4 regions of the Bacillus spongicola genome follow, and region 2 is predicted to be linked to each of the others. Evidence: riboswitches for the same ligand, from Rfam matches in the RefSeq annotation. Region 2 holds a riboswitch; each other region holds the start of a gene.

Region 1 (7,743 bases), on a different contig from region 2:
GAATAGGCTTCAATTAGTAGACCTTGTCCGATCGAAGCCGCTGCTTGTTTTTCTGGTAAATCAATAGGTCGTTCTAGACATCCTAATTTACGATAGCCTGCCGCTACCGCCCCCGAAGACACAAGCAGTACTTCATGACCTTCATCCTTCAATTGAACGATGTCATCTACTAATCTCTCTAATTTTCTCGTGCTTACTTCACCTTGTCGACTTGTCAAAGAACTACTTCCTATTTTTATGACAACCCGCTTCGTTCCGGTGTATGAAGTCATCTAACCCCTCCTGGTGTTTTCTCTGTTATTTAGGCGCTACTCGCATATATTGCGGCTATTTCATCCGACTATTGATTAAATTTTCCATTTCACATTTGATTTCCATCAAAGATGATAAACTGATACGAAAAGCAACATTCTTTGCTTAAACAGCTGCTGTTTTCGCTCTTTTCAACCTTATTATCTTGCTAAAACTGGTTCTCTTTGTAATTCTGCACTTAACTCTTTCGAGCGGTTGGCCGCACCTTTCACGGCTTGTGAAATTGCATTACCTCCGCCGTGCTTACGTAGCGCCGCTAAACCAGCTGCTGTTGTCCCGTTTGGTGATGTAACTTTTTTTCGTAAGGTGGCTGGTGAATCATCTTGATTCATAATCATTTTAGCCGCTCCGAGAATGGTTTGAGCTCCAATTTCACGTGCAAGCTCACCTTCAAGGCCAGCTTCTGCACCCGCTTTTTCAATATGCTCCATTAAATAGTAGAAATATGCTGGTCCACTTCCGGCAATGCCAGTGAAGATATCCATTTGCTTTTCAGGTATAACGTATACTTCCCCGATGCAAGCAAGAAGGGATTTAGAGGCTTTAATACTTTCTTCGTCTACATTCGTTCCTAGGCTCATAGCCGTTGCAGATTCACGCATCATACTTGATGTATTCGGCATGACACGGATCACCTGTTGACCCATTGGCAAAAAGCTTTCGAGATACGATGTTGAAATTCCCGCAAGTACAGATAATACGAGGTGATGAGGTTGAATAGAGTGTTGAATCGAAGCTAAAGCTTTTTCTGCATCTTTTGGTTTCATCGCTAAGACGATAATATCCACACCACTAAGCTTTAGTTCACTCGAAGGAGTCGTACGAATATGATATTTTTCATTTAGTTCCATTAAACGATCTTGATTACTTCTATTACTCGCAATCACATTGATTGACGGTATTTTTTTAGATTCAACAATGCCTGAAATCATCGCTTCTGCCATCGATCCTGCACCAATAAACGCGACTTTTTTATTTTTTAACAAAGGGCAATCTCTCCATTTATGATTATTTTCGTTCGTTTTTAATCCCGCTAATAATCGTAACATGCCTGAAATTAGTTTCAAGGCGAATAGAATAAGTTAGGTGTATATGAGCGAGAAACAAAGAGTAAGCGTTTTCATTTTATTCTCAGTCTTCCTCTTCCGCTCTCAAGTGGATATATCCGCTCTAATCACGGTATATAGAGATTATTAGTAGTAAATTTTCACTATATTTCGATAGTATTCAACAAGATTCCTTCTTTTCCTTTTTTATTTCAAATGCTAAACTATGAAAATTGGACAAATAAATCGCATCAGAAATTATCTCTTTCTATTAGGCTGTCTTCTTAGCTTGTACTTACCCCTGCGTAAACCGCCGATTGAAATAAATCGACTTCCACATGCAGATTTCTACACACCAGCAACCCTCCGTACGATTAGCAAGAACCTAAAAAACCTATAGTTCATTTTCTCATCGCCTAACGTGCACCCCCCATACCTTTTCACTCGATCTACATTTGAAGACAGCAACGTTTTCATGATAATTTATGGCTGTTTCCGGAAAGCCACAAACTTTGCGAAAACGCCGTTAGTAATCAATAAATTAGTTCAACTACTTTAAAAGTACAAAATCAGCGTAAAGCTCGAACAAAGCCTTTTTTTACTTTCATACCAAGATTAATATTTAGCTCTTTATAAACCAATCTAAGAAATCTTCTAAGACTGTTAAAAGAGTTTGATTAGAAATTTCATCTTCTGTATGCAGCATTGGTGCCACTTTGCGAAAAAGAACTTCCTTGGGGAAATATTGTTGGATGATCATTAAGTTTTCATCAATGCTGGTCGACCAACTTTCATCTTTAACGTTAATTGTTAGGTATACTCCCCTTATCAGTCGCTTTAACATCGATCTCTTTTTAGATTTAGACACTTTTTCGGTTAAGAGCTCCTTTCGATAGCTACTGATTAATGGAAGTAGGTCTTTATTTAACGCTGAACTAATTTTTTCATTTGGTTTCATTTGCTCAAAGCATTGAGATAAATCCTCTCCATAAAGACAAGTACACATATGACGAAGCCAAAATCCCCATTCGTACAGATTTTCTTCAGCTAGGACCTCCTTTAAACCTCCCAAATCGTAATCAACTTTTACTACAGTTTTAAAATGATTTAGTAAATGATTCGTTTCGTTATCTAGCTTATTTATCTCACCAAATGGTAGTGGGAAATGTACAATAACAGTTAAATCCAAATCAGAAATACCTTATTTTGCTTCACCCCTACCAATACTTCCGTACACATATATACTGTGTAAGTTTTCCTTCAACAATTGTCTTAATAAGTCTATAACTGCATTTATAACTGGTTTAAATTGTTTTTGAACATTTTCTTTCGCTGTTGGATTAATAATATAACCCTCAGCATTCAGTCCCATTTTAGTTGGTAATTCCATATATGCTTATCACCTCAATAAAAATTATCTATTTCTTTATACAAGTCTTTGCACACATTATTTATCATTGTTAGCTATTATTCAAGAACCTGGACCGATTAAAAATTAAAAACATCCCGCCAATAGTTCAACAGGATGTTTGTTCAAGCTTTATTCCAAATTATCAATCTTTATTTCCAAACTATACTTATTTGGATAACTAGTGGTTGAAGCCTATAAAATGAATGGAAAATTCATTTTATAGGCTTCTGGTTTAAAAGGATTCAAAAAGTTCCCTGTCGTCTATCTATATCGCAATGTCTAAATAGCGAAAAAAACAGCTTTACCATTTCATAAATCTATTATGATCATGGTAGTGGGTGAAACCAAGATCATCTGAATATTGTTGGGTTGCTTCCTCTTTTAACGAGATTGTGAAGACAGAGATTTGATGAATAGAACGTAATTCAATTAGTTGATTTACAGTAGTTTGGGACCATGAACTCCGTTGAATTTTATTTTTCTCAAAAAAAGCCCATAAGACCCCGTCGATATAGGGGACCGTTTTGGTTGAAAGAACATCAAATGCACCATTTTGGATGAGCACCTTATCCTTCTTGATATTATTGATAAAGGAAACAAGCGCATCTTCCTGATTTGTTCTCGCTTCATCCGTAAATTCCTGTTCAAGATTTCCGATAGAGTCTAGAAGTATGCCGTCAAACCCTTTTTGATGAATCTGAGTGTCTACTTCTTGTTTCATTATTTCTTGATAATGTCGTGAAGTAAGATCCATTAAATACGCATCCCAGCTATACGTTACCTTTTCTCCATTTCTCCAAATAAAATCATCTTCCTCAAACTGCGCTAACAGAGAAGAATTCCAGCCTCCGACTTCTGTTGTACTGATGTATCCAATTACCTTGGTTCCAGCCGATTGAATATGTTCTACTTGTTCCTTGGAATAATGATACGGATCCACTATGACTAAATCAAAGTTCTTCATATCTTGCAAAATCCACTCTTTGGGAGCTCCTTAGTATACTTGGTACTCTCTAATTTGCGCCAAACCATTTTCTGAAGAAATAGTTGGAGATGTGGCAAAATCATTCCAAGTAAATTCATCAAAACTTTCGGGTTCATAGTAATGAACAAATCCTTTTTCCTCAGCAAATGCTTTACTCCATTCTCCTTCTGAAAAGGAGACCGTAAACACCTCAAGCGGATATTCTTGCTTCATTTCTCTTAATGTCTGAATGGTATTTTGGGCCCATTCGTCATTTGCAATCACATTTTGATCAAAATTCTCCCACAAGATTCCATCGACATATGGGGCTGTCGCTTCTTTCAATGTGTCAAATCCCCAATTCTGTAATAAAGGGAGTTGAGGATACTTTTCCTTTACCGTTTTCAAAAACGAAACCATACCTGCTCTTTGTGCTTCTAACACATCAGGCTGGTCCAAAAATTCATTGTCGATATCTCCAACCGTATCAAGAAAAATTCCATCAAATCCTTTTTGTATGATTTGATTGTTAATCTCTTGCTGCAATAACTCTTGATAATGAGGGGACGATATATCCATTAAATATGAGTTCCACTCAGGATAAAATACTCTTTTGTCGACTTCATAATAGAAATCATCCTGGTGAAGCTGATTCATAAACTCAATATTCCATTCATCCGCTTCCATTGTATTAATATATCCGAGCACCATCGTACCACTGTCTTTCAATTGTTGGATTTGATCAACAGTAAACTCATGAGGCTCAACAATCACTAAATCATAATCCTTCATATTTTCGAGAATCTCATCTGTGGGGGTATTATAGTAAATTTGGTAGGTATTAATCTGCGAAAAAGGACTTTCTAATTCCGCACGAACCGGAGAATAAGCAAGAGGTGAAAGCAAAGTATACACTAAAAAACAAAACAAAATAACGACTCTCTTCATAAAAAATCCCTCCATCTACGAAATGAGGGATGGGAGGTTTCGCAGATTGGCGATCGGTATGAGTTTAGCACTCATCGACGACCCATATCTTTGCGTCCCTGCCTTTCGACAAGTTTGCCCATCACCATCTATTTAACTACCTTCAGCATACGGGAGTAGGTCGAAATACGCAATAATTTTTGACTGTTTAGAAATATCTTCTCCTATCATAACTACAGTCTCTCTAAACCCTATGAGGCGATATTCCTCAGGTTTAGAATTGATACAATAAATCCCCCAAAGTCGATTGCTTACGAGATTTATGGACTAATTCCAAAAGCAACAACCTTTGCGGAAGCTGCCTTTTACTAGAATACAACCCAATCCTAAATAGGTTATAAAAAAACAGACCTCTTGTTGAAAGACAAGGTCTGCTTTCTTAACTTATTCTCCTAGATCGACGTTATGATACACTTGTTGTACATCCTCAAGATCCTCGATCGCATCAATCATTTTCTCAAATTGCTCTTGAGCGTCTGCATCAAGAGTAACGTCATTTTGGGCTAGCATCGTTAGCTCAGCTACGGTAAATTCGGTTACACCATTATTTTTCATGGCAGCTTGCACAGCATGAAATTGATCCGGTTCGGCGTAAATGATGACAGCTTCCTCTTCTTCAATAATGTCACGAGCGTCTACATCCCCGTCCATTAATATTTCAAGTACATCATCTGCTGTTTTAGCCTCCAGGCCGATAACAGCAGTAGCATCAAACATATAGGCAACCGAACCACTTACCCCCATATTTCCACCATTTTTACCAAAAGCAGCACGGACATCTGATGCTGTACGATTCACATTATTTGTAAGAGCGTCAACGATGACCATTGATCCGTTCGGTCCAAAGCCTTCATAACGAAGGGTATCATAACTTTCCTCTGAACCACCCTTTGCTTTTTCGATTGCACGGTCGATAATGGCTTTGGGTACACTGTATGTTTTGGCACGTTCTAGAACTACTTTGAGTGCTTGATTCGATTCTGGATCAGGTTCTCCTTGCTTGGCTGCAACATAGATTTCTCTTCCGAATTTTGCGTATATACGACTTGTATTCGCATCCTTTGACGCTTTTTTCTCTTTAATATTATTCCATTTACGGCCCATATTGCTCCACTCGCTTTCAACTTTATCTTACTATCACTCATACGTGACTTTTCTTCTTCATTCTCTTGGTTTTAGACTAAAGTAAACACCATACTTTGGAAAGGAACTCTCGCTTTACTCTACATTATTATACAACAATTACACGCTTGTTTAGAAGATTTATCACTAAAAGAATCACTTCTCACCTTATTCAAATGTCTCTCTAATTTTTTCAAGAAGTAGAGCTGTCGTCATTCACGATTGAATCGACCTTTACTGAACCGCTTTAGATGACTTTTTCACAAAATCGAATACATAGGTCAAGACGACACCAACCGCAACAGCCACCATCAAATCAACAACTACTGTTAAAACCATCGTTGTCGCTATGACGATCACTTCATCTAGCAAAAGGGTTCTTCCTTTTTTAACCGTCTCCCAATCAAACATCGTAAAGTCCGTATAGATAAGTATCCCCGCTAAAACAGCTTGTGGAACAAAGGCAATAAGTCCACCGGTTCCAACTAGACTCAAAACTAAAAATACGCTATGGAAACAGGCTGATAAAGCCGTTTTCCCTCCACTTTGTAAATTGACAATTGAGCGAACTGTTGCGCCGGCACCTGCCAGCCCCCCAAAAGACCACTCATCACATTACCAATTAGCTCCTTATTGCTGTTATGCTTAGGCTTAGTTCCTGTTTCTTTATCCATTACCACTGAGGTTAGAAGTGATTCGATGCCAAGTACAGCAATCGCTAAAGCGAATGGAATGAGACTCACCATTATTCCTGAATCAAGAATGGGTATTTGTATCATTGGCAATGAATTCGGTAGCTTCCCGATAAATTCAATGTCTATTAACCAACCGACTTCTTATAAGGCAACCGCAAAAAGACTAGCGCCTATTAATGGAACAAGACTAGCTGGAATTCCTTTAATTCGTTTTTTAGCTAGAAGAATGACTAGAATCGTCGTGCCAACAAGAATTGCTCCAGATTGCAAATACTTCATTTGACCTGGTGTTCCACCGAATAATGCGGCAAAAAAAAGAGTGTCCACTAGCCGAAAAGCGACTAAATGGACAGCCCATACCAATGAACATATATAGTTGATGCTAGCACAGCGATAAACAGGTAGTAATTACTCTTCGTTTTATGAGCCTATCCTCACAAAATTATCTTTTTTAAAAGGCTCTTTTCGTATACAATGTTGCTCTTGACACAAAGAAAAAACAGGTAGTAGGGTTTTTTCGATTGATTTTTTCTTCTTTATCTAGAAATGAAGAATTTTTCATTAGGAAAAGAGCACGAAATCATACAAGTCAAGGGATTCCTTTTTATTCGAAAAGCCACAATCTTTGCGAAAACAGCCTTCTAAAAAACTCCAACACTATCCCAAGCTGTTGCGACTGAATTGGCTGTACTCGAATCATACAAATCTTGTGCCGATTGGATAAGTGCTTGACGAGCATCTGAAAATTGACTATTAGGTGTTAAATAGACGGTAAGTGCACGGTAATAAATCTTTTCAGCCTTCGCTTTACCGATAGAATTGATTGTATTATAGGCAGCTTTATTCGGAATGCCACTATTAATATGAACTCCGCCCCAATCGCCTTCACGAGTATTCGGTAAGTTTTGAAAGTTATTCATATGCGCAGGCTGATTGTACTGCGTCGGATTTGACATACTTCGAAGTGCATCTCCTGAGATTCCCGGAGTATATACGTCCTCTCCCATCAACCAATCCTCTGAATCTAGGAAATAACCGAACACATCAGAAAAAGATTCGTTTAATGCCCCCGGCTGATTTTCATAGACTAGGTTTGCTTCTGTACTTGTGACAGCATGTGTTAATTCGTGGGCTACAATGTCCTTCCCACCTGATAGATAAGTGAACGTATTTCCATCGCCATCACCATAGATCATTTGATTCCCA
Region 2 (7,743 bases):
TCAAGTCTTCCTTCATGAGTTGCAGTCCACTTAATGTATTGCCGTCATACTGATCGTAATAGAACTGAAGATTCATCCCTTTGTAGAGATAGTCTTTGTTCTGAGATGAGGAGGATTCTGCTCCTATTTCTGCCAGTATTTCCGCTACTCTTGATTGGCTAAGACCTAGTTGAAGACCGTGCTCAGACGTCCAGCTATCCGAGTTAACAAATAGCGCCACAACCTCTCCTCCGCTAACGCCCACTTGTAAATACTTCGCATAATTTTGATTATAAATATACCAGTCAAAATCATAACGAGCTGATTCGATTCGTTGTGGATTTCCTAATTCAGAAAGTAATTCAGTTTCAGTGCTACCAACAGAAACTCCTTGGAAGGCGAATTCTGCGGAATCACCACTAAGATTTTGTTGAACGGTCGCTGAAACGGCATTCACGCCACCTAGAATCGTATGAGCGTCATAGTTTTCCACCAATCCTTCAACAGGATCGGGGATTTCTTCTTTTTTCACTAACAAAATCGGCGCATTTTTCGTCGCTGCTAGTACGGATCCCGCTAGAGCATCGGCAAAGCTTTCTCCGGTTGCCACATAAGCTTGAGTTGATCCCATTGGGAAGGCTTCGGTGATCTTCTTCGCTGTTTCAAAGCGATTTTCCCCACCGTAACGAGTTGGAGAAGGCAATTTCTCTTCCACTTTCGCTGAAATCACGCCATAGCTTCCAACGACAATGGTTTTGCTTTTTTGATCCGTTACTTTTTTTGTCGATGAAGGTAACGTCGCTGTATCGGTTAACACAATCGGAATTCCCTGTTTGGCCGCATACGGGGCAACAGCTAGTGCGTCCGGGAAGTTTCTCCCATTAGCCACGACCGCTTTGGATGACGGCAGGTAGCTGGCAATTTGCGCCGCTGTTTCAAACCGGTCAGCCCCGCCAATTCGGTTGATTTCACCAACGATTTCTGCTAATTCATTCTCAACCGATTCCGCAATGGCTGCTTTACCGCCTAAGAGATACACCTCTTGTACATTTAAGCGTTGCAATTCTTCCAATGTTTCACTCGGTAATTTATTTTTCGTCGTCAGTAATATTGGTGCTTCAAGCATATACGCCAACGGCCCTCCTGCTAATGCGTCAGGAAAAGTTTCTCCGCTCGCCAAGACAACCGTATTAGAATCGTCCCAGCCTGCTCGCGAAATTTCTACAGCTGTATCATAGCGGTTTTCACCACTGATTCGATTGATACTCGCATCAACACTATTCACTTCATAGGAGCTCATCACTAGGATAACTAGCAAGATACTCGCAAATTTTTTTATCAAAATACCCTCTCCCTTTCGTAAACTTCTATTCTAGTATAATGGAAGACGGTCATTATTTCTGTTCATTTTGACAAATTCTACTAATATTCTTCATTTTTGAGTATAATAGACTATATTCTAGTAAAAATCTTCATAAGGTGGGAAGAGAATTGAGAGCTGATAAGCATAAAAAAAAGAAACGTTGGATTAAAATATTCGGTTTCCTATCGATTCTTCTATTCGTAGCCGCTGGTTCGTATGTCTACTCCATTTACCATTCACTAAATAATACGATGGTGGCGATGAATGAAAATGAGGCACGAGCAAAGTCGGATAAACGTGAGGAAAATTTAAGTCTTAACAAGAAACAGCCTTTTTCCGTTCTATTGCTTGGAGTTGATGAACGACAAGGGGACAGAGGACGTTCCGATACGATGATCGTCGTGACCGTAAATCCACAGGAGAATTCCACCAAAATGGTCAGTATCCCACGAGACACCCGTACTGAAATCATCGGAAAAGACTTTGAAGACAAAATTAACCACGCTTACGCCTACGGGGGCATCGACATGTCTTTGGATACCGTGGAAGCCTTCCTCGATATTCCAATTGACTATTACGCAAAAATCAATATGGAAGGATTAGAAGATATCGTCAATGCAGTCGGTGGCGTAACCGTCCAAAACGAGTTGAACTTTACTTACAAAGGTAAGACATTCACCGAAGGTACACTAACGCTGAACGGCGAAGAAGCCCTTCTATTTTCACGAATGAGAAAAAATGATCCCAATAACGATTTCGGAAGACAAGCCAGACAACGACAGATTATCCAAGCCATCATCAAAGAAGGAGCGAGCGTCTCGTCTCTTTGGAATTTCGGCGATATCTTCAAATCAATCGGAAACAACGTGAAAACCAATCTGTCCCTCGCTGAAATGGTCGATATTCAACAGAACTACAAGAGCGCCACCCAGAACATCAACCAGAGACAACTCGAAGGCTCAGGGGCGATGATCAGCAATGGCGAAAAAGAAATCTATTATTATATTGTGGCGAAAGAAGAGCAACAAATAGTGCAGCAGGAATTGAAAAAGCATCTAAACCTTTAATAATGGCTCTTTTCGTATGGATTGTTGCTTTAAGAAGAAATTCTGAATAAAATTCGTTCATTTTTCTGAACAAGACTACCAATTGAAACGAAAAAATGACCCGTAGTGTAGCTATTTAAAAGAAGCGGAACCTATACGAAAAGCCACAAGCTTTGCTAAAACAGCCGTAATAATCCAGTCTCGCAACAAGGGCAACAGGCCGTGAATATGTACGACTTTTTAAGTTTTGTGTATCACTTTTTCCTTGTATGAACATTTCTAGTGGAGATACATGTTTTCCGCTCGATTTGGGGTAGTTTTGTTGCTCAATCTCGATTGATTGTTGCAGTAGGCGAGGTTATTTTAATAGTTGTTTACATGTAAAAAACAGGACACTCCATTGCAGCACCGTACGAAATGATCGGTAATTATCAGACGTTCTGCACCATCATTTCTTACTTCCCTATGCACCGTCTATAAACTGATAGTCAATACGCCTTCGTTCATATGATCGAAGGCGTATTGACTATCAGTCTTCCAACTTCAATAAATCCCATGAAGTAATGATCCCTAACGGTGCTTCACTCTTCTTCCCATTTTCCGTGACGATAATCGCCTCAAGCTTCTGCTTTTTTTTCTGCTTATCTTCAAAAATCGTTTCAATATCGATCACATTAACCTTATCTGAAACAAATTTGACGACGCTTTGAGGTTCATACTTTTTCAAAACGGTCACCTTCTCGTCTCTAAAGTGAACCGATTGGTCCGTTAACTGCTCCGCTACATAATTGACGATCGCTCGCTCGGTCATCAAAAAGGAAAATTTCCCGTCCTGATAAACCGGAAATTGTGAAAAGGAGTGTTGAAGCATATCTGTTAGCACATCGGTTACCAACTCGTCTGTATCATAGAGCTTTACCGGAGACGAAGCAAGTTGAGTGGCGTTCGGTGGCGACTGCAAGAATGCAGCAATTTCCTCAATTCGTGTGACGACCTCTTCGTGCGGGTCTGCGATATAATAATCTCGTTTCGTTTTCTCATGCACGAGGGCATTTCGTAAACGCGCATAGCTTTTAAGATCCTCAAAATAATGGCGAATCGACGCATATCGATGCTTTGTATCATAGAGAAGGTCAACAAATCCATGTGCATCCTTATTCGTCGACAACTTCTCGAGTTCATCATGAATTTGATTATAGGCGACTTCGAACCGCTCAACCTTCTCCGTAACGTTGTTCATCGGGTCTTTAACTTGTGGTTGTTTTTGATAAAAATGGTTCACAGAGCATCCCTTCTTTCTTATTGGATCTTTTCGTACACATTGTTGTTATCGCACTTCCGAGCCAATGGAACATTCCTTTTAGGGGGCGAAAACAGCTTTTCTATTAGAATACACGGAGACGTACTTTCCTATACTAAGCCAAGATTTTTTGGAGATTCTTGCCGGCAGGATTTCCCAATATTTTAGTGCGATGTAATAGTGCGAATTAATTCGTGACATCACTCGATTTTTCTACTTCGCGCTAGAGAAATACTTATGAAAGAAGAAGAAAATCCAAAAAAGAACCCTATCAGCAGTTGAAAAAGTTCTTTTTTCTATATCTATATTCAAAAAAGCTATATCGCTTTTTCTTCTTGATATTGGGTTGTGCTTACAAGTTCACGTTTAAGCCAGTCCATCATTTTTGCTGTATCCATATTGCCATTATTTCCTTCATCCATCGCTTTTGTTAAAAGATATTTTAGTTTATTTTGATCGTCTATCATTGAAGAACGCAAAACTAACCCTCCTAATTATTATTCTACTACTCTATATCCATTTTGGCTCAGTAAAAAACCTCTTCGATTTTTATATTATACAATTAAATTACAATTATCTACAATTGTTTTTTTATAAAGGCTCTTCTCGCATACTTTGTTGTTTTAGCATACAAAAAAGATGGAGACACTCTTTTCTTACCTCATTTCGGGTTAAAAATGATGTGAAAAGATGCCCGAAGTCATTCTTCATCACGAAATGATAGCTAATTCGAAAAGCGACAATCTTTACGAAAACAGCCTTATTAATTTACAAATAACTACTAATATTCATGACAATTTATTGATCTTCTGGCAATTTTCTACTTAATGACTTAAGTTGTGAGTTTTTTTCCCTTCTTCTTCTGCTAGATTGAGGGTTAATCAGGTAGGTAGCTTGTTGCTTATTTTGTCTGACAAGGAAGGAAGCGACTAGTCTGTAGGCAAGCTCTTGATTGATACGTTTCGTTAAAGAAGGATGCGGCTCGACTGTGACTTTCATCTCAGAAATATGAATGATCATCAACGGTTCCGCGAGATTACTAGACCAGACGCTGACTTTTGTACTTCCTTCGGTAACTGGGAGTATTAGCATAGTGGTGGGATGTGATGGTAGATTCTTTGAAGGCAGCGAACAGAGAAGTGTGCTTTGTAAAGCTAAAGCCAAGCTGGAGTGAGAATGAATCGTGATGGAACCATCTGAATTTAACCTACCGTCAACCATAATCCTGTAGCTGGACTGTTTACTGATTTTTATCGGTTTCTGGTTTGATTCAATGCAAATAAAAAACTTGGTCATTCAATCCTCCTTATCCTTAGTAATTATGTACCTACTTCACAACTATAATAGTACCATTTTACCACTCAAAACGTAACCCTTTATTTTACAATTACTTCATACCAAATATTCTATCTATTTCCAGGAATAGTATTCGACGTTTTTCAACAAATTACTATTTACCTATTTTATTTTCATAATTTCGTAGTTAAAATAGGTAGGTGGAACGAAAATGGCAGAATTGCTTAAAGGTAATGGCGCAAAGCTTAAGGAGCTAAGGTCTTTTAGACTATGCTAGCCAGCTATCGAAATCCAAGGAGGATGAGAGACTTGAAATTTTATACACCTGAAGAAATTAAAGTAAGAAAATCAAGGAATACTCGAGTGATGTACATTAGTATCTTTGTTATTACCACTTTATTTATTATCGGTGTTACTTACTTACCATACATTTTATAATGATTGAAGCCCGTTGAGCATCGGAAATTTCCGATGCTTTTATTATTTTGAGTTATTTCTACATTTTATGGAAAAGTCACCTGCGAATGCTGTAGAATAAAGAGAGGATTCTGCTCATTGGAGGATAACATACATGAAATTTAAATTTAACTTTTGGAAAAATCTGCGCCAGCCGTCTACTTCTTTTTATCAATTAGGGATGGTGGAGGCGATCAAATGGCCTTGGGCGAAGATGTTCCTACTTATTCTTTTTAGCGGACTCATTTTCACTGTGAATGCAAGCTTTGGAATAGGAACAAATATTTTAGCTCCGCATATTGTCACCAACACCTTAGGTGAACTAACCGCCCAACATGTATATTTTTTACTCGGTAGTTTACTAGCAGGAATCTTCTTCTCACTCTTCTATCTATTCTTGCCGACGATCTTTTTTTGGAGCATTTCGGAAGAGAGCTTTCACAAACTATTTATTGTCGGAATGATTTCGTTTCTCCCACTTTTAATTGAACGTGTGATGTATTTAGTTCTGGTGTTCACCTTAAATGTGGAATGGTATTATTCTCCCTTTTCACTCGGTGTAATCGCGGAAGAAATAACAAATCTAAAAGCAATTATCTATTTCGCCGGGGCAATTTCGTTATTTAAAGGATGGGCCATCTACTTGCAATTCCGTGGATTATCCCTGCTCACGGAACGAAGACCTGCCCTACTCCTATTTTATATTTGTTTCATTCACCTGTTATTTTGGGGTGCATCCACACTATTAGAATACATCGACTTTACGAGTATATTGTAAAAGGCTGTGACCATGATGAAAAAAAAGAACCTACTCTTATTATTTAGCATTTTATTGATCACCCTGAATGTCTTTTTCATTCAACGGAATCTCTCATCCATTCCGAAAATAAGTTACATTGCCGATTGGGATTATGTGGGTACTTCCACTTTGCGCGATGTGCTAAAGTCGGAGGGGGTTGTCGTCCCATTGGATGAATTCTATGTAACTATTGACGAAAATCGCTCGTTCTCTGAGATTTTCGTCGAAGAAGGCGACACAATCGAGGTCGGCACACCACTTTTCGCTTACGATTCGGATGAACTAGACGAAGAGGTGGCAGAAGTAGAGCGTCAAAAAGACGTAGTAGATGTTGAAATTAAAAGTGTTAAAACATATATTTCTAATTTAAAATCTACCTCGCGCTCACTACCAAGCTTCAACTCCACGGGGGAAGAAGATCATAGCGAAGAAAAAGCAAGTAAGCTTCAAATCGAGTACAGCCTCGATGCTGACATCGCCGCTGCGGAAGTGAAGCTCGACTTACTTGAGGCACAGTCATTGAAGTATAAAGATGAACTGATTGATTTGAAAAATGAACAATCCGGTGGAACGGTTGAAAGCAAAGTAGCTGGCATTGTAGGAGAGATCTCCTACTCATTGGACAACCCTTTTATCACCATAAAATCCGATAGCACGATGATTACCGGTACACTTTCAGAAGCCGAAACCGCTACCGTGAAGCCAGCCATGAAAACAGTTGTCACCTCTCTCGTCCTTAAGGAATCTTTCGACGGGGCGGTCAGTGAAATTGAAACCTATCCAGCTCAAGAACCGGACTCCATGACCGAAAGTCGCTACCCTTACTCCATTCTGCTGACACCGGAAGAAGAGGAAGTGAATGAATTCTCTGATAGTGACGGGGAATCTGAAGATCTTGATGCTGACGAGGATACGGAGACTGATGAAGACGTAGAAATCCCTGTTGAAGAAGCGGAAACCCTTTGGCCTGGCTATCATGTCAGCGTCGACATCATCACCGCTGAAGCAACCGACGTCAACGTCCTTCCGAAGAAAAGTGTCGAAATGAACGGACTAGACTATTTCGTCTGGGGCATCCGTCCAAATGGCTCCACGATGAAAATACACGTCACAAAAGGTCTCGAAGTCAACAACCTAATGGAAGTAAAAGACGGTATCGAAAAAGGCGACCTCTTCCTCCCAAACAAAAAAGCTATAGCCGGGGATCAATCGCCCATCATCACCCCCCTTCATCCCTCACAAGTAAAGGTGAAGGAACTGAAAGAGATGAATCGATATTTAATCATGAAGAATATTCTTTTTGGATTAGTTGAAAGATAAACTGTTTAAGAGCCTCGAGCGTTAGGGCTCTTTTTTTATGGGTTGGCGGAGGCGGGGGATGCTCTACTTTGACTGACTAATGCACATCTTCGTGATGTATGCACGACTTTGTGCCCGATATGCACATCTTTTCTCGGTTATGCACGACTTCCACAGTTTATCCCTCCTACCACCTAGCACACCC
Region 3 (7,743 bases), on a different contig from region 2:
TTTAGTGCGTGGGAAATCACTCGTGCTCTTACCCTAGTTCGCTTTTCCATCGGATTCGTTTTACCACCAAAAAACTTTACTTTTCCATTTGCTTGCTTAATCGCAACTTGGTCGCCACCGCGTCCTAGTGCGAGGTCTAGACTAGATTGTGCGAGGGTTCCTAGCTCTGGTAAAGAGGAAACGGCTGTTCCAATCCCGATACTTAACGTTAGTGGCACATGTTGCTTCGAGGTTTCTTCTCGAATTTCATCTAAAATCGCGAATTTTTCTTCTTCTAATGTATTTAAAATCTGCTCATTAAATACACCAATAAACCGCTCTTGTGAAATACGTTTTAGAAATACACCGGAATTCTTCGCCCATTTATTTAGAAGTGAGGTCACAAGACTATTCATGCTACTTCGGGTTTGGTCATCCATTCCTTGGGTCAATTCATCATAATTATCCAGAAAGATGATCGAAATAACTGTACGATCGTTTTGGTAGCGCTCTGAAATTTCAGTTTGCTCTGTTATATCGAAAAAGTATAACAGTTTTTCTTCTAGTTTAAAAATGACATTGTACTTACGTTTGTTTAAAGTAATCGTTTCGGATTCAACCTCTTGTTTAATTAATGGTACCAATTCCTCAGCCACATCATAAAGGGAACGTCCCACAACGGAGTTCTCATGAAAGCAGGCCGCAACAAAAGGGTTTGTCCACTCGATAAAATACTCATCACTTATTAGCATAATACCAATCGGCATTTCCATTAGTGCTTCTTCACCGACACGTTTTACTCGATAAGAAAGCGTAGAGATATACTCTTCAGTCGCTCGATAATCATTTCTCTCTACAAATAAGATCAGAAAAAACACGGCACTATAAATAATTAATCCTACGGCTGCTAACCACCAATTGTAAAATACCACAACCAATAGTAGAAAAGCGGTAATCATCATCAATCCATAAATAGGATAGCGAATAATACGCTTCTTAAAATGCAATAACATTCTTTCAGCTCCTAAAACTTATACTTTTACAGCAAAGGCTAAAATCATTTTTGTTGAAGGCGCTGTCTTAAATTAAAACCTAAATCAATTATACCTAATAAACGAATAATATAAAGCAATGGAGCAAAGATTAGCACAAAAATTGTCAAAGTAATTGGAACGGCTTTGGGCCACTTTTGAAGACTACTCCAAAAATAAATGAATGAGAACCCTTGAAGTAAAAATAAGAACTGTAGAATAAAAGATACATTCATAAATGCCATATAGCTGAAACTTCCCTTCTCAAATGGAATAAGAAGGCTGACAATTAGGGTGATTAAATAATACCATAAGATACTTTTTGGTAGCACCATCTCGCGGAAAGGTTGAAATTTTGGCACATTTACCCCTAAACGTCTAGCGATTGGAAAGTTTATCAACATTGAAAGAAATACGGACATCACCGACACAAGGACGAAAATGCTCGGAATTAAAGTGCTCGTTAAAGAAACCATTTCGTTCATTTTTTCGACTACTTTTTCATCTGGAGTTTGACCAATCATTTCCATAAACTTGATGGACTGTTGAATGGATTCACTTAGCAAAGCAAATAGTTCGGTAACAAAATTCATCTCTAAAAACAATACAGAAATGACGTATTGAGAACTAAAGATGATTAAAAATAACACGGTAGAGCTCAATAAAATCATAATTTTCGGTTGCTTTAATTGAATTTGCCAGCCCATCAGTATTCCAATAAACGCAGCAAAAATAGCAACGGGTAATGCTAAGATATTCCCAATAATAAGGGCGAGTCCAATTGAAGCAGCCAAGAGCATTAAACTATATTTTAGTGGATATTTACTGCTATAAAGAATAAACGGTAAAACCATAAACAAGCTAGTAATCGCTCCTAATATTGGAATATACAAAGTTATAAACAGAAGAATTACAAAAGCAGCAATTAAAATAGCACCCTCAGTAATTCCTTTCGTTTTATACAACAAGAACCACTCTCTTTCTAATCAATATGTTTCCATTTTAGACCTGAATCCTCTAGGCTTCAAGTCACTTAGATGGTTTTCTATAAATAGAAAAGGATGTCAGTTGACACCCTCTTTAAACTATCATGATTAAGGTAAGATTGAAAGAAGAATAGCTTTATACAAGGATTGTGGATTTTCAAATAAGAATAAAACCTTCGACTTGTATGACTACAATCTCTTTTCATCACGAAATAGGGACTAATTCAAAAAGCCACAATCTTTGCGATAACAGCCTTTCCTATTGAAAAACTCTTCATTTCTAGATGAAAAGCAGGAAATCAATCAAGAAAACCTTACTGCCTGTTTTATCTTTGTAACAAGAGCAACAAAGCATACGAAAGGAACCAATTCACTTTTTTCCAGCCCTACTGTAATTTAAACCGCTCAATCGCTTTCTTTAACAGTTGGCTCAATTCAGTTAAATCTTCGGCTGAAGAAGTAACAGTTCCAATCGCTTTTACTTGTTCTGTTGTAGAAGCACTCATTTGTTCACAAGATGCTGCTGTCTCTTCTGCAAGAGCGGCCATCGTTTGAACGATAGCTATTACTTCACTTTTTTGTTCTGCTACTTGTTCAATTTCACTATCCATTTGCAAAACAGACGCTTCAATTTCCAAAATAAATGACGATATTTTTTCAAAAACTTGATTAGTTCCTTCTACAACTCCGAATTGTTCCTCAAAAATCTCTTTCGTATCATCCATTTTCGTTACAGCTAAGTTTGAGCCTTTTTGTATTTGTGATATCGTAATTTTCACCTCTTCCGTTGCTGCAACGGTTTGTTCTGCAAGCTTTCTGACTTCATCCGCTACAACAGCAAATCCTTTCCCATGTTCACCTGCTCGTGCTGCTTCAATACTAGCGTTTAGAGCTAACAAGTTGGTCTGTGTAGAGATGTCTGTAATGGTTTTAATGACATGCTCAATAGATGTCACTTTCTCAGCTAACTCTTTAATAACACCAAACATATCTCCAATCAAATTTTGTGAAGAGTGATAGGAATCTTGAAGCATATTCATTTGCTCCCTCCCTATTTGATTCGTTTTTTCTGCGTTTGCTGCAACCAAGGACATATTACGTGCCTTCAATGAGAGCTCATTAATTTGCTCGCTTAATCGAAGGGATTGCTGATTGGTCAGCTCAGCGTCTTCAGCAGACTTAGATGCCCCTGCTGCAATTTCAATGACCGCTTGAGCCATTTCCTCACTAGAGGCATTCGTTTCCTCTGATATCCCACTTAAATTTTCAGCTGAATTTCTCACATCATTTACAGATGTATTAACAAGTTGCAATACCTCTTCCATATTGTCTACCATATGATTAAAACTAGAAGAAAGAAGACCGATTTCATCCTTTGATTTCACCAAGACTCTTTCGGTTAAATCTCCCGACGCTACCTGGTTAACAGAATTCTTCAAGCGGGTGAGAGGCTTTGTTAAGGTTCGAGACACAAGTACGACGATTCCAATTGACCCAACCAAAGTGACTAACGAAATCCAGAGAATAGACTGAACTATTTCATCAGCTACAGCTTTCAAGTCCTCCATTGAATAGGAAGCTCCTACTTTCCAACCGGTTCCTGGAATCGTATCAAACACCATTAATTTCTGGTCTCCTTCAAGTGTGTAATTCATTTTCCCAGCTAACCCTTCAGACTTATACAGATTTTGGATAAAAGAGTGAGTAGTTAAATCTTCTCCCTGACTGGTAGGATGAATAATAGCAATGCCCGTTTCTGAAAGCATAAAAGGAAACCCTTGAAATCCAATGTCCGTGGCTGATATTTTTTCTGTAAGCTTGGATAGACTAATATCTATTCCAACAACTCCAACAACATTTCCATTCACTGTTATCGCTTTTGAAGCGGTCAAAATATATTCTTGTTTTTTCTCATGGTAATAAGGCTCACCCCAAACCACTCGAATTTTTGCTTTCTCTGCATTAACATACCAAGCAGATTTAGTTTGATCTTCACTCATATTTACTTTAGGTACGCTATTTATTTTATTATTTGGTGTCACAACGTAGATATGAAGCGCTTCTTCATATAAATCTAAGTAGTTTTCAAAATCGCCATTAATCTTAGCCAATTCTTCAACATAAGAATTTCCTCGGACGTTCTCATCTGCTTGAATTTGAGCAAACGCTTTCACAGTATCCGTATAAACAAACTGATCTAATCCATGTTCATACTGCTTCAGAAACAGCTGGATGTTTTGACTAAGCTGCCCTACAAGAGTTTCTGCTTGCTGTACCGCATTTTTCTCCGTTTTCACCTTTGTTTGCCACCCCGCAAAAGTGATAATTGCTCCGATTGCTACAATAAATACTAACGAAATAAGTGCTATTAATTTTATTTTTATTGATTTAAACACATTTTTTCCCCTTCCTTAAGTGAAACACTAGGTTGCTAGAACTAAACAAAAAGCCATTTTACTTTCAAAAAAGCCATCTCGATCAAGAGATAGCCACTACTTTTATAAAAATAGCAGCCCGACGATCATAGGTTTACCTTTAGACTCGTAGCTTTGCGTCCCACCTTTTCAAGTAGTTTGCCTTATGTAATTTGTATTAGGTCAATTTTATCATAAATCACAAATAATTTTGGTAGAATTTGATAGAAATTATGACTACTTTATTACGAAATTGCAGTTTGCAGGATATATATTGATATTTTTTAAAAGATATTTTTCCGTAGACATGTGGCTATTTCATTCGATTTTCTAATAAAACTTCCATCTCACAGATGATTTACAACATATTAAATGAAATGATGTTCAAAACAAAGCTATATCATAGCTTAAATATTGACACAAAAATGCACAAAATTTGTGAAAACAGCCTTATAAAAAAACACAAAAAAGAGTAGCGACTGAATTCGCTACTCTTTTAAAATAATACTTATTCACCAGTTACGTATGGTAAAAGTGCCATTGTACGCGCACGTTTAATTGCGCGAGTAAGTCTACGTTGATACTTAGCATTCGTACCAGTTACACGACGTGGAAGAATTTTTCCACGTTCAGAGATAAATTTCTTTAGAAGATCTACGTCTTTATAATCGATGTGAATAATTCCATTAGCTGTGAAATAACACACCTTACGACGCTTACGTCCGCCTCTGCGAGCTCCTGCCATGTGAATAACCTCCTTTACTTTTTAGAAATCAATCAACTATCATAAACTTAGAATGGAAGATCGTCATCTGAAATATCAATCGGTTGACCATCATTTGCAAACGGATCTTCATCTACGCGTGTATAGCTTTGATTGTTGTTGCGGTCTGGTTGTTGATTCTGATTCTGATTCTGTTTAAATGGATTTTCTTGTCTACCGCCACCATAAGAAGAATTACTTCCTCCACGTTGCTCAGTATTTCCACCCGCATTTTTTGGTTCAAGAAACTGAACGCTTTCAGCTACAATCTCCGTAACATAAACACGTTTGCCATCTTGTCCTTCATAATTACGAGTTTGAACACGTCCATCTACACCAGCTAAACTTCCTTTTTTCAAGAAATTAGCTACGTTTTCTGCTGGCTTACGCCAAACGACACAGTTAATAAAATCTGCCTCACGTTGACCTGCTTGGTTCGTGAAAGAACGGTTTACCGCCAAAGTAAATGTAGCGACTGCTGCTCCACTTGGAGTATAGCGTAATTCTGGATCCTTCGTTAACCGACCTACTAAAACGACTCGATTCATCATCAGAATCAACCCCTTTCATTAATGTTTCACGTGAAACATTAAAAAATCTATTAATATTAAATATGGTTGAATTATTCTTCTTCTTTGATTACGATATGACGGATAATGTCATCGCTGATCTTAGCAAGACGGTCAAATTCGTTAACCGCTTCTGATCCAGATTTAACAGTAACCAGTTGGTAGAAACCATCACGGAAATCGTTAATCTCGTAAGCTAAACGACGTTTACCCCAATCTTTAGACTCGATGATTTCCGCTCCATTAGATGTCAAAACGTTAGAAAAACGCTCAACTACAGCTTTTTTCGCCTCGTCATCAACAGTTGGACGGATAATGTACATGAATTCATACTTTCTCATCTTTAAGTCACCTCCTTATGGACTATGCGGCCCTTCAATAGGGCAAGGAGCAATAAAATTATTACTCACAGTAAAAAATTATACCACACAGAAAATAGTAATGCAACAAGAAAAGCGGAAGTGGGTCGGCCTGAGGCGGCAGGACAATGACAGTACACGTAGGGAAGCCTGCTTCACGCAGTGGGCTGGCACTTGTCCCGAGCCTCAGACCCACTGTAGCTGGATCATGGCAGGAACCTCTCAATAATTCCTCATAAGAAAAAGGTGGCAAATGCCACCTTTTTCTTATACGTTAAAACGGAAGTGAATAACATCTCCATCTTTTACGATATATTCTTTTCCTTCTAATCGAACTTTTCCAGCTTCCTTCGCAGCAGTCATAGACCCATTATGGACTAGATCGTCATAAGAAACCGTTTCTGCACGAATAAACCCGCGTTCAAAATCCGTATGAATTACTCCTGCACATTGTGGAGCTTTCATTCCATGACGGAACGTCCAGGCACGAACTTCTTGTACACCTGCAGTAAAATAAGTTGCTAAGCCTAATAAAGAGTATGTTGCACTAATTAGTTGATCTAAACCAGATTCTTCAATTCCTAACTCTGAAAGAAACATTGCTTTTTCATCGTCATCAAGTTCAGCAATTTCAGATTCGATTTTAGCACATACAACAATTACCTCTGCATTGTCTTCTGCAGCAAATGCACGTACTTTTTGAACGTACTCATTGTCAGATGGGTCAGCGATGTCATCTTCGCTTACATTAGCTACATATAGAACAGGCTTAATTGTTAGTAGATGCAAGCCTTTGGCTGTTTTCATTTGTTCCTCAGTGAATTCAACCGTTCTCGCTGGCTTTTCATTTTCAAATGCTTCTTTCAATTTCTCCAAAATTTCATATTCAAATGCAGCCTCTTTATCTTTTTGCTTCGCTAACTTTTGAACACGAACTATTCTTTTTTCTACCGTTTCTAAATCTGCTAGTATTAGTTCTAGATTAATGACTTCAATATCGTCAATCGGATCGACTTTACCAGATACATGGGTAATATTATCATCCGCAAAGCAACGAACTACCTGGCAAATAGCATCTACTTGACGAATATGAGATAGGAACTTATTTCCTAATCCCTCGCCCTTACTCGCACCTTTTACTATTCCCGCAATATCAGTAAATTCAAAAGCAGTTGGGACTGTCTTTTTGGGTACTACTAGCTCTGTTAATTTATCTAAACGATGATCCGGAACTTCTACAATACCTACATTTGGATCTATTGTGCAGAAAGGATAGTTTGCTGATTCTGCTCCAGCTTTTGTAATTGCATTAAAAAGCGTAGACTTTCCTACATTTGGTAGACCTACAATACCTGCTGTTAAAGCCATCTCGGTCACTCCTCATTATTATATCTATTCCATTAGGAATTTTCTTCATGTAAACCTTTCACAATTATAGAGAGAAAGAAGTGAAAATACAAGTCTAACCGAGCAAGGCAAGACTTGTCAGTAGTACACGCTTAAATCTAACCAGATTTTGTAAAAACTTAACTAATACGTCTCAACGAATCTCAACATATAGTATGAAATATTGTTGTACACTTCACAAAAAATAACTTATATTATTAATATAAGTTATTTTTTAAGAACAGTTAATCTGTTA
Region 4 (7,743 bases), on a different contig from region 2:
ATATCCAGAAAAAAGAAGAGGCTGGGACATACCTAAATTGACCATTCTTAAAGCCGAATAATTTTTAATTTAATTTAGCGATTTAACTAAAAAACCAAACTATTAGTTGTAAAAATCCCTTTACCTCAGTGAGAGGATTAAGAACTTCATGCACTATCGGTTTGGCTAATTCCCTTAAAGAAATTAATAAATCCCTAGGTGATTACACCTGTTCAAAAATCCAGCTATTTTCTACAATTTTCTTTTCTCAAGTAATTCAATTACCTCACCATCCAATCCTTGAAAAAAAACAATGTTCCAGCCATTATTTAAGGCATATGGTCCTTCAATAGGTGCAATATTTACTTTAGCTAAATGAGTTAGCCAATGATCAATGGATTCCACTTCTAAGCAAAAATGATGATGATTCTTGCATTTTGTTTCTAAAATCAGCTCCAGAATCGCACCGCCATTGCTCATGAGCACAATCTGTTCACCTTTGAACCTAAACTTACTCATTTCTTCAAACCCAAAATTCAGATAAAAACTCATTGAAGCTTCGATGTTTTCCACGAGTATACCAATATGATGTATATTCATTTTGGCACACTCTGTGAGATAATGAGATTCACATCACCAAATTCATGCCACAAATATCCTTGACTTAATGCCTCTTGATAGGACGCCATCAATTGCTTCTCCTTAATTAAGGAGGTGAGAAGATGCAAATGACTTGCTTCCGGTTCATGAAATCCTGTCAACAAGCCATCTACAACGTTTAAGTCGTATCCTTCGTTAATATAGAGAGTGGTTAGTCCTTTCCCTGCCTGTATTTCATCGCCTACATGTCTCGCTGATTCAATGGCTCTTACTACTGTGGTACCTACAGCAATGACTCGTCCACCTCTCTTTTTCGTTTCATTTACTAGCTTTTCTGTTTCCAGTGGTATTTCAAAACTTTCTGGATGTTTAGTAGGGTTTGGCCATTGATCTTCTCCATAATAACTAAGCCCGGTATGCAAAGATAAAAAAGCGAAATTTATTCCCTGGGCTTTTAATTGTTCGAGCAATCTCCAAGAAAAGGCCCTCCCCGCAGAAGGCATTTCAACTGATCCAGGTACAGAAGCAAAAACCGTTTGATAGGCATCAAGTGACCATTGAGATTGAATATATTCATAGCGAATAGGGGCTCCATACGTATACAAATGATTAATAAACGCTTCGCCCTCCATTGAAAAAGAAATTATCTTAAGTGGATGTTCACTTCCGTTTCCAATAATTCTACCTGTAAGATTCCCCTGAAGTAAAAATGAATTCTCAGCACCTTTGTCTTCTCCTTCATAGATTACCAGGCCTTCCCATGTTTCATCTTCCCTCTTTCTTGATAAGTGTATTTTTATTTTCTCCCCCTCTAACACAGCTGGTATGGTTCGGCTATTATTAAAAAGAAGCAAATCCCCCTTTTTCAAAAAATTTCCTAGCTCGCAAAATCTAGCATGAGTAGTGTTTCCTGATTCTGAATCCAATACCAATAAGCGAACATCATCCCGATATCCTCTGATCATTTCTGCAGGTACTGTCGCATTTAAATAGGAAGGTATACGAAAAGAATTTGTCAAAGTATTCACTATTCAACCTCCTCCCACCTAAATGACTGGGCAAGAAAACGTTTACCAGAAACCCCTATTGCTTTTTCTGATATTAAATATAAGAATACATCCACTACATCGGCTGGTTTAGCCAGATCATAATCGCAATTTGGCACTGCACGATCATGCATTTCTGTATCCATTTCACCTGGATCAACCAAATTCATCCTAATATTCGTACCATCTAATTCATCTGCCCATATTTGGGTTAAACCTTCTAAAGCAAATTTCGAAACGCCGTATGCTCCCCATTCCGCAAAGCCAGTACGACCAGCTTCAGAAGTAATATTAAGGATCACACCTGTATCTTTGATAAGCATTCCAGGGAGGACTCGCTTCGTTAGCAAAAATGGATTCATGACATTAACATTCAATACATTCATAAATTCTTTAGCGCTATAATCTCCCAACAGCGTAGGACCTGGTCCGAAAATAGAAGCATTATTAATCAATACATCAATTTCTCCAAAACTAAATTCTACAATAGACACAAACCTTTCTACATCACGTGGATTCGCTATATCAGCTTTAATCGCAATCACTTTTTTCGCACCAAGCTCTTCTGCTTCTTTTTTTACTTTTAGGAGCGCTTCTTCACCTCTAGCGCAAATCGCCAACTGAAAACCTTCTTTTGCGAATGCCAATGTAAGTGCTCTACCTAATCCTCTCGATGCTCCCGTTACCATGATTTTTTTCATTTTCCTTCTCCCTTCAACTTTTCGTTACATTTATTGTAGTAAAAAGAGAAGAAATAGGATTCGGCTAATAGGATAGACTTTTACTCGATCTTTCGTCGGTCACTACCATACGACTATTGACCGACACTTAAACAATTAAGATGATTTCTCACAGACAGTTTATATAATAGCGAAATAACAGTATACACTTGAGTTACAAAGCAGGAAAAAAAGCCATAGAGCTATAGCTCTATGGCTTATCCTGCGAAAAGGGCTTTAGGTTTTCCTAAGTAATATCCTTGCCCTATATCTATTCCAAGTTGCTGGGCAACAAGCAAATCTTCTTTTGTCTCAATTCCTTCTAAAACGAGAATGGTATCCTTTTCATAAAAGGATTTAAACATAGATAAAAAGCGCTGTTTTCGTTCATCCTTAGCTAAATCGATAGCAAAATAGCGGTCTAGCTTGATACATTCTGGCTCATATTCAATGGCTTTTTTGATGGATGAAGAGCCTTGTCCAAAATCATCGATTGCAAACATAATTCCTACCTGGCGTAATTCATTCAATTTTTGTTTGAGTAAAGGATTATTCCACATTTCTTCCGCACTCGATTCATTCACTTCTAATACCAATCGATGAGCTAAGTCCGGGTGTGGTTGCAATAAGCTTTGAAAGAAACGCAAGAAATTAGGATGCAAAATGGTTGTGATGTATATATTTAGGAACAATTTACAAGTAGATGTACTTGAGTCCAAAAAAGATTCTACCGCTTTTTGAATCGAAAGCGTATCCAGCTTATATAAAATATTCGCTCGTATCGCAGATTGAAAAACACTCTCCGGATTGACATTTGAAGCATTGCGCAGGAGAGCTTCTACAGCATACAATTCATTTCCACTATCTAAACTAAATAATGGTTGATATTCATGATAGATAACATCTTCTTGAAAAAAATCAAAAATATTCATAGGTCTCCTTAAAATCGTGACTTATGTACAATTATGAAGGTATGTTAATACTGATTCTATTTTCCTATAAATAAATATATCATACAATCTACTATAGTATTCTTTTGGTAGACTCTTTTCGTATACATTGTGGCTATTTCATCTGATTTTTGAGTAAATCCTCCATTTCATTGTTGATTTCTATTAAACACAGACGAAATGATGCCCGAAACAAAGCTATATCACAGATGATTAACTGATACGAAAAGCCACAACCTTTGCGAAAACAGCCTCTTTTTATTATCCTAAAATTTTTTTGATATTTCCCTCTTATCACTCACATGCTGCGTACCGTTTTTTGTCTATTTTATTTGTGTACATTTTTTTATCAGCCGTTCTCACTAACTCTTGGAGTGATTCACCGTCAGCAGGATAACTCACTATTCCGATTGAGAGAGAGATGGTTTCATTCGGCAAAAGTGTTTTCAATTCATTCGTTATCGCTTTTTGTAGATTTGGTTGCTTCTCGGAGGTTAAAACTACAAATTCATCTCCCCCCCATCTGCAAACAACATCTCCCTTCTGAAAATATTTCCTGAGCGTGCTTGCGATCGATATGAGCGCTTCATCTCCTACTTGATGACCATAAACATCGTTAACTCTCTTAAAATCATCTAAATCAATAAACTGAAGAAAAAACGAAATTTGACTCTTTTTTCGTCTCTCAAAGGCCTTCGTTAAGAAATAACGATTCCTTAGATTAGTCAGTACGTCCATGTGAGCAACATACCGATATTTGTCAAAATAATACCCTAAAAGAAAGCCTAAGGTACATAGTAAAAAGAACATTGCGAGAAGAAAATAATCCGCTATTCCGGAAAAATAGATATTCTTATAAGTCAGATACCTTATTATGATAAACAACGAACCAAACCCTGTAATGGAGCCTATCACCCAAATACGACCATGCCAATTCATTGCATTCATCACCTAATCTTCCATAATTATTTGCTTCTTGGAAGTAATTTTCTCATGATAGTTAAGGTAGAAAATTCAAAGGAAATGACTCACAGTTCTCGACATTATGGGGTTTACCTAAATAGTAACCTTGACCAAAATGGACGCCTATTTTTCGAGCAAATGCTAAATCGGCTTCTGTTTCAATCCCTTCGAGAACTATATGATCATTTGCTAAAAAATAAACGAGGCTTTTCAAAAAATGTTGTTTTCGTGCGTGGTTTGCTAGGTTCTTTCCAAAATATCGATCTAACTTGATAATACTTGGTTCTAACTCAATGACAGTCCGAATCGTAGATTGTCCCTTTCCTAAATCATCCAATGCTACTAAAGCACCTACATTCTTTAAATAGACAATCCGATCATTTAATACCTCAAAACACTCGGTGGTCGCCGCTTCGCTAATTTCAAACACAATTCGATTTAATGGATATTTAACTTCTGAAATAACAGAATCTAAGAACTCCTGGAATAGCGGATTGGTCAGTGTTGAGGGATAAACATTGACAGATAGTCTAGGGTATATCAGTTCATCTTTGTAGTGGTTTTTATAGACCCTCATTGCTTCAAGCATAGATGCACAATCTAGCTCAAACAACAACCCTTCCTCTAATGCTTTCTGAAATAAATGTTGCGGGGATGAAAAAAACCCACACCTAATTAAACTCTCATACCCAATAATTTCACCTGTATGAACTAAGTGCACTGGCTGAAAGACATGTGTAAACAGCCGCTCTCTTATCACTTTTTCAATCGGAATATTCATCATAAATATTTCTTGTCTCTCCTTCCCCTCTATTCAAGAGTATTATATAAGTTGAGAGTGGACTGCCGTCTGAATCACATAACGGACTGCTAATAGCCTCATAGGTTCTACCCAATGTTCTCGAAGTTGACCATACTAATACATCAAAAAAAGCTGCCCATTTTTAAGGGCAGCAGTACAAATAAAATCCTTATACTCGCAACTGGCTGGCATTGCTATCTTTCACAGCATTAGCCCCTTTAGCTTTGCGTCCTAATCTTTCAATTAGTTTGCCCACGTACATATTCTATTGATTACTAGGATAATTCTACCACAACTTCCGTTACATTTACATACTAACTCGTAAAAAATAACCAATTTTTTCTATAAAATAACCTCAGATCTTCAGTTTGATACTTATCATTCAATTTATTTAACCACCCAACACATTCACAAAAAATAGAAAATTGAAGGAATAAACTAGTTTTTAGTCGAATGTTTATAGACATTCTTAGTCTAATTTATGAACGGGGTGAAAATTCACATGAAGTTTCCTAAATCAACTATTGATTATTACGATTTTATTCCATTTCAAAATGGATTTGTATTTAAATTCATTAAAAAAGAGAATCGATTTATTCACACATTTTGTGAAGGGAAATTATTAGAAAAGATGAATCTATCTCCAGAACTTATCTTAGGGAAATCCCTTGATGACATTATTCCTCATCCTCAAGCTGAACAAAAATCAGCTATTTATGAGGAGGCCTGGTCTGGATCAGTGACCAATTATGAAGGGCATATAAATGATATTTATTATATGGCAACCTTAACTCCCTATAAAAAAAACAATAGAGTAGTTGAAGTGATTGGTACTGCGATTGATATTACCAAAGAGAAGCAAAACGAAGAAAGAATCAAAAAGACAGAGAAACTAGCTATGGTAGGCGAATTAGCAGCCGGTATCGCACATGAGATCCGTAACCCACTTACCTCTTTAAAAGGATTTACACAGATGATTCAAAAAGAGGTGCAAGAAGATCACCTGAAACAATACGTAGAAATTATGCTAGATGAATTAGATAGAATTAATAGTATCGTGAACGAATTTATGATGATTGCAAAACCGCACGAAAACATTAAGATTTGCAAACATAATCTTTCTAATTTACTATACGGTGTCCTCAATTTAATAAAACCAGAGGCCATGCTAAAAGGCATTTCGATTACAGCAGCGATTGACAGCTCGATTGAAGGTGAGTGTGATGGTAATCAAATTAAGCAGGTACTAATCAATCTCCTTCAAAATGCCATTGACGCATCACTTGAAACTAAAAGAGATATTCACATTTCTTTAAAAAAAGTTGACGAGCACTGGTATACGATCAAAATTCAAGATGGGGGAACCGGAATCTCATTGGAACGACAAAAAAAGCTTTTTGAGCCTTTTTATACGACTAAAGAAAAAGGAACAGGTTTGGGTTTAATGGTTTGCAAAAGGATTATTGAATACCATCAAGGGCATATTCTAGTAGAAAGCAAAGAAAACCTTGGCACTAAAGTGACTCTTACTCTACCAACAGTCAAAAACGTCCCCTCTGAATATGGTGAAACAAATTGAGGGCACTTATACAAAATAGGAGGTTCCTCTTAAAATAACAAATACAAATCCTATTCACATTAATTAAATTGCTCTAACGTTTCTTCAATACTTTGCCAAAAGGATTCTTGTTCTAATCCCATTCTCCACATGGAAATTCCGGCTAATTTATATTTTTTAACAAGATGCACCTTTTCAGAGATACTTTGGTTGTTTTCAAACCAAATAACATGAATTTGTTCCTGTTCATCTTGATAATGAACATATGGTGATTGCGAGGGATCATCCCACTGTACTGCTAAATTTTTTTCAAGAAGCAGGTTCTCTACTTCCGCTTGGGAAACTGCTTTGTGGTCTGCTCCCAGCGTTAAATTCCAATCATAACCATAAGAAGGAATACCCAATAAAAGCTTTTCAGAATCAATATGTGTGGCAGCGTAGTCGAGCACATCTGTCATCCAATTTACTCCCGCTACTGGTCCTGGCTCTCCCCAGGTGCCATGCTCATCATAAGTCATCAATTGGATATAATCAGCATTTTTTCCTAGTTCATGGTAATCAAATGTTCCTATCCACTCATTATCAGGAAAGTCACCTGTTTTTGCAGGGACGGAAATCATAAGATCTATCTGTTCTTTTTCTAATGATAGAGAGAGATTCGCTATAAATTCTGTGTATAACAGACGATCACTTGGATTCATTTTTTCAAAATCTACATTCACTCCGGTATAGCCATTTTCCTTTGTTAATTTTACAAGCTCTTGAATCAACATACTACTTTTCTCATTACTGGCTAAAATCGTGTGAGCTAAATCTGGATCGAAGCCATTTTGAATGGTCGCGAATCGCTTTACTTCATGTTGTTTTGCAAGTGCTAACCCCTCCGTTGGTATTTCTCCGAGAATTTCCCCCATATTGTTAACCTCGAACGTAGCGGTAGCTACTGCATTCATATAAGAATAATAGTTTGATAAGGAATTTAATGACTTTTCATCATCTTCATAGTATTTCGTATAAAATCCAAGAATGACAGGAGTATCTGTCGCTCTTTTTCCATTCTTAATAAGCAAAGTCAGCGATTCCTTGGAAATTTTTCCATCTTGCCAATACTCCCGATCTGGTAGTT

The links. A riboswitch is a leader RNA that binds a small molecule or an ion and turns the genes downstream of it on or off. The one in region 2 is predicted to bind cyclic di-GMP.
Region 1: it holds a riboswitch for cyclic di-GMP, as region 2 does, so the genes downstream of both, U8D43_RS09685 (glycoside hydrolase family 191 protein) here and U8D43_RS10765 (hypothetical protein) in region 2, are expected to answer to the same signal.
Region 3: it holds a riboswitch for cyclic di-GMP, as region 2 does, so the genes downstream of both, U8D43_RS21065 (HAMP domain-containing protein) here and U8D43_RS10765 (hypothetical protein) in region 2, are expected to answer to the same signal.
Region 4: it holds a riboswitch for cyclic di-GMP, as region 2 does, so the genes downstream of both, U8D43_RS03425 (EAL domain-containing protein) here and U8D43_RS10765 (hypothetical protein) in region 2, are expected to answer to the same signal.

What each region holds. Positions count from the first base shown of each region.
Region 1 covers NZ_JAYKTS010000011.1:105,775-113,517, reverse strand. The annotation lists gene proB (glutamate 5-kinase) at 1-272, opposite strand, end outside; gene proC (pyrroline-5-carboxylate reductase) at 453-1,298, opposite strand; gene U8D43_RS09700 (nucleotidyltransferase domain-containing protein) at 1,981-2,547, opposite strand; gene U8D43_RS09695 (nucleotidyltransferase family protein) at 2,560-2,748, opposite strand; gene U8D43_RS09690 (endo alpha-1,4 polygalactosaminidase) at 3,071-3,733, opposite strand; gene U8D43_RS09685 (glycoside hydrolase family 191 protein) at 3,764-4,681, opposite strand; cyclic di-GMP riboswitch class I at 4,719-4,810, opposite strand; gene U8D43_RS09680 (YebC/PmpR family DNA-binding transcriptional regulator) at 5,105-5,824, opposite strand; partial or broken gene U8D43_RS09675 (SulP family inorganic anion transporter) at 6,077-6,621, opposite strand; gene U8D43_RS09670 (hypothetical protein) at 6,679-6,816, opposite strand; gene U8D43_RS09665 (M4 family metallopeptidase) at 7,179-7,743, opposite strand, start outside.
Region 2 covers NZ_JAYKTS010000013.1:88,851-96,593, forward strand. The annotation lists gene U8D43_RS10740 (cell wall-binding repeat-containing protein) at 1-1,321, opposite strand, end outside; gene U8D43_RS10745 (LCP family glycopolymer transferase) at 1,471-2,409, shown strand; gene U8D43_RS10750 (hypothetical protein) at 2,918-3,670, opposite strand; gene U8D43_RS10755 (hypothetical protein) at 4,006-4,167, opposite strand; gene U8D43_RS10760 (hypothetical protein) at 4,487-4,984, opposite strand; cyclic di-GMP riboswitch class I at 5,188-5,273, shown strand; gene U8D43_RS10765 (hypothetical protein) at 5,556-6,218, shown strand; gene U8D43_RS10770 (efflux RND transporter periplasmic adaptor subunit) at 6,231-7,559, shown strand.
Region 3 covers NZ_JAYKTS010000022.1:34,362-42,104, forward strand. The annotation lists gene U8D43_RS14545 (DHH family phosphoesterase) at 1-992, opposite strand, end outside; gene U8D43_RS14550 (YybS family protein) at 1,037-1,978, opposite strand; gene U8D43_RS21060 (methyl-accepting chemotaxis protein) at 2,383-3,333, opposite strand; partial or broken gene U8D43_RS21065 (HAMP domain-containing protein) at 3,328-4,392, opposite strand; cyclic di-GMP riboswitch class I at 4,502-4,584, opposite strand; gene rpsR (30S ribosomal protein S18) at 4,919-5,155, opposite strand; gene ssb (single-stranded DNA-binding protein) at 5,203-5,724, opposite strand; gene rpsF (30S ribosomal protein S6) at 5,796-6,083, opposite strand; gene ychF (redox-regulated ATPase YchF) at 6,369-7,469, opposite strand.
Region 4 covers NZ_JAYKTS010000003.1:200,033-207,775, reverse strand. The annotation lists gene U8D43_RS03450 (VOC family protein) at 232-579, opposite strand; gene U8D43_RS03445 (S-adenosylmethionine:tRNA ribosyltransferase-isomerase) at 576-1,607, opposite strand; gene U8D43_RS03440 (SDR family NAD(P)-dependent oxidoreductase) at 1,607-2,326, opposite strand; gene U8D43_RS03435 (EAL domain-containing protein) at 2,563-3,276, opposite strand; gene U8D43_RS03430 (GGDEF domain-containing protein) at 3,589-4,242, opposite strand; gene U8D43_RS03425 (EAL domain-containing protein) at 4,295-5,041, opposite strand; cyclic di-GMP riboswitch class I at 5,233-5,322, opposite strand; gene U8D43_RS03420 (ATP-binding protein) at 5,562-6,638, shown strand; gene U8D43_RS03415 (glycosyl hydrolase family 18 protein) at 6,698-7,743, opposite strand, start outside.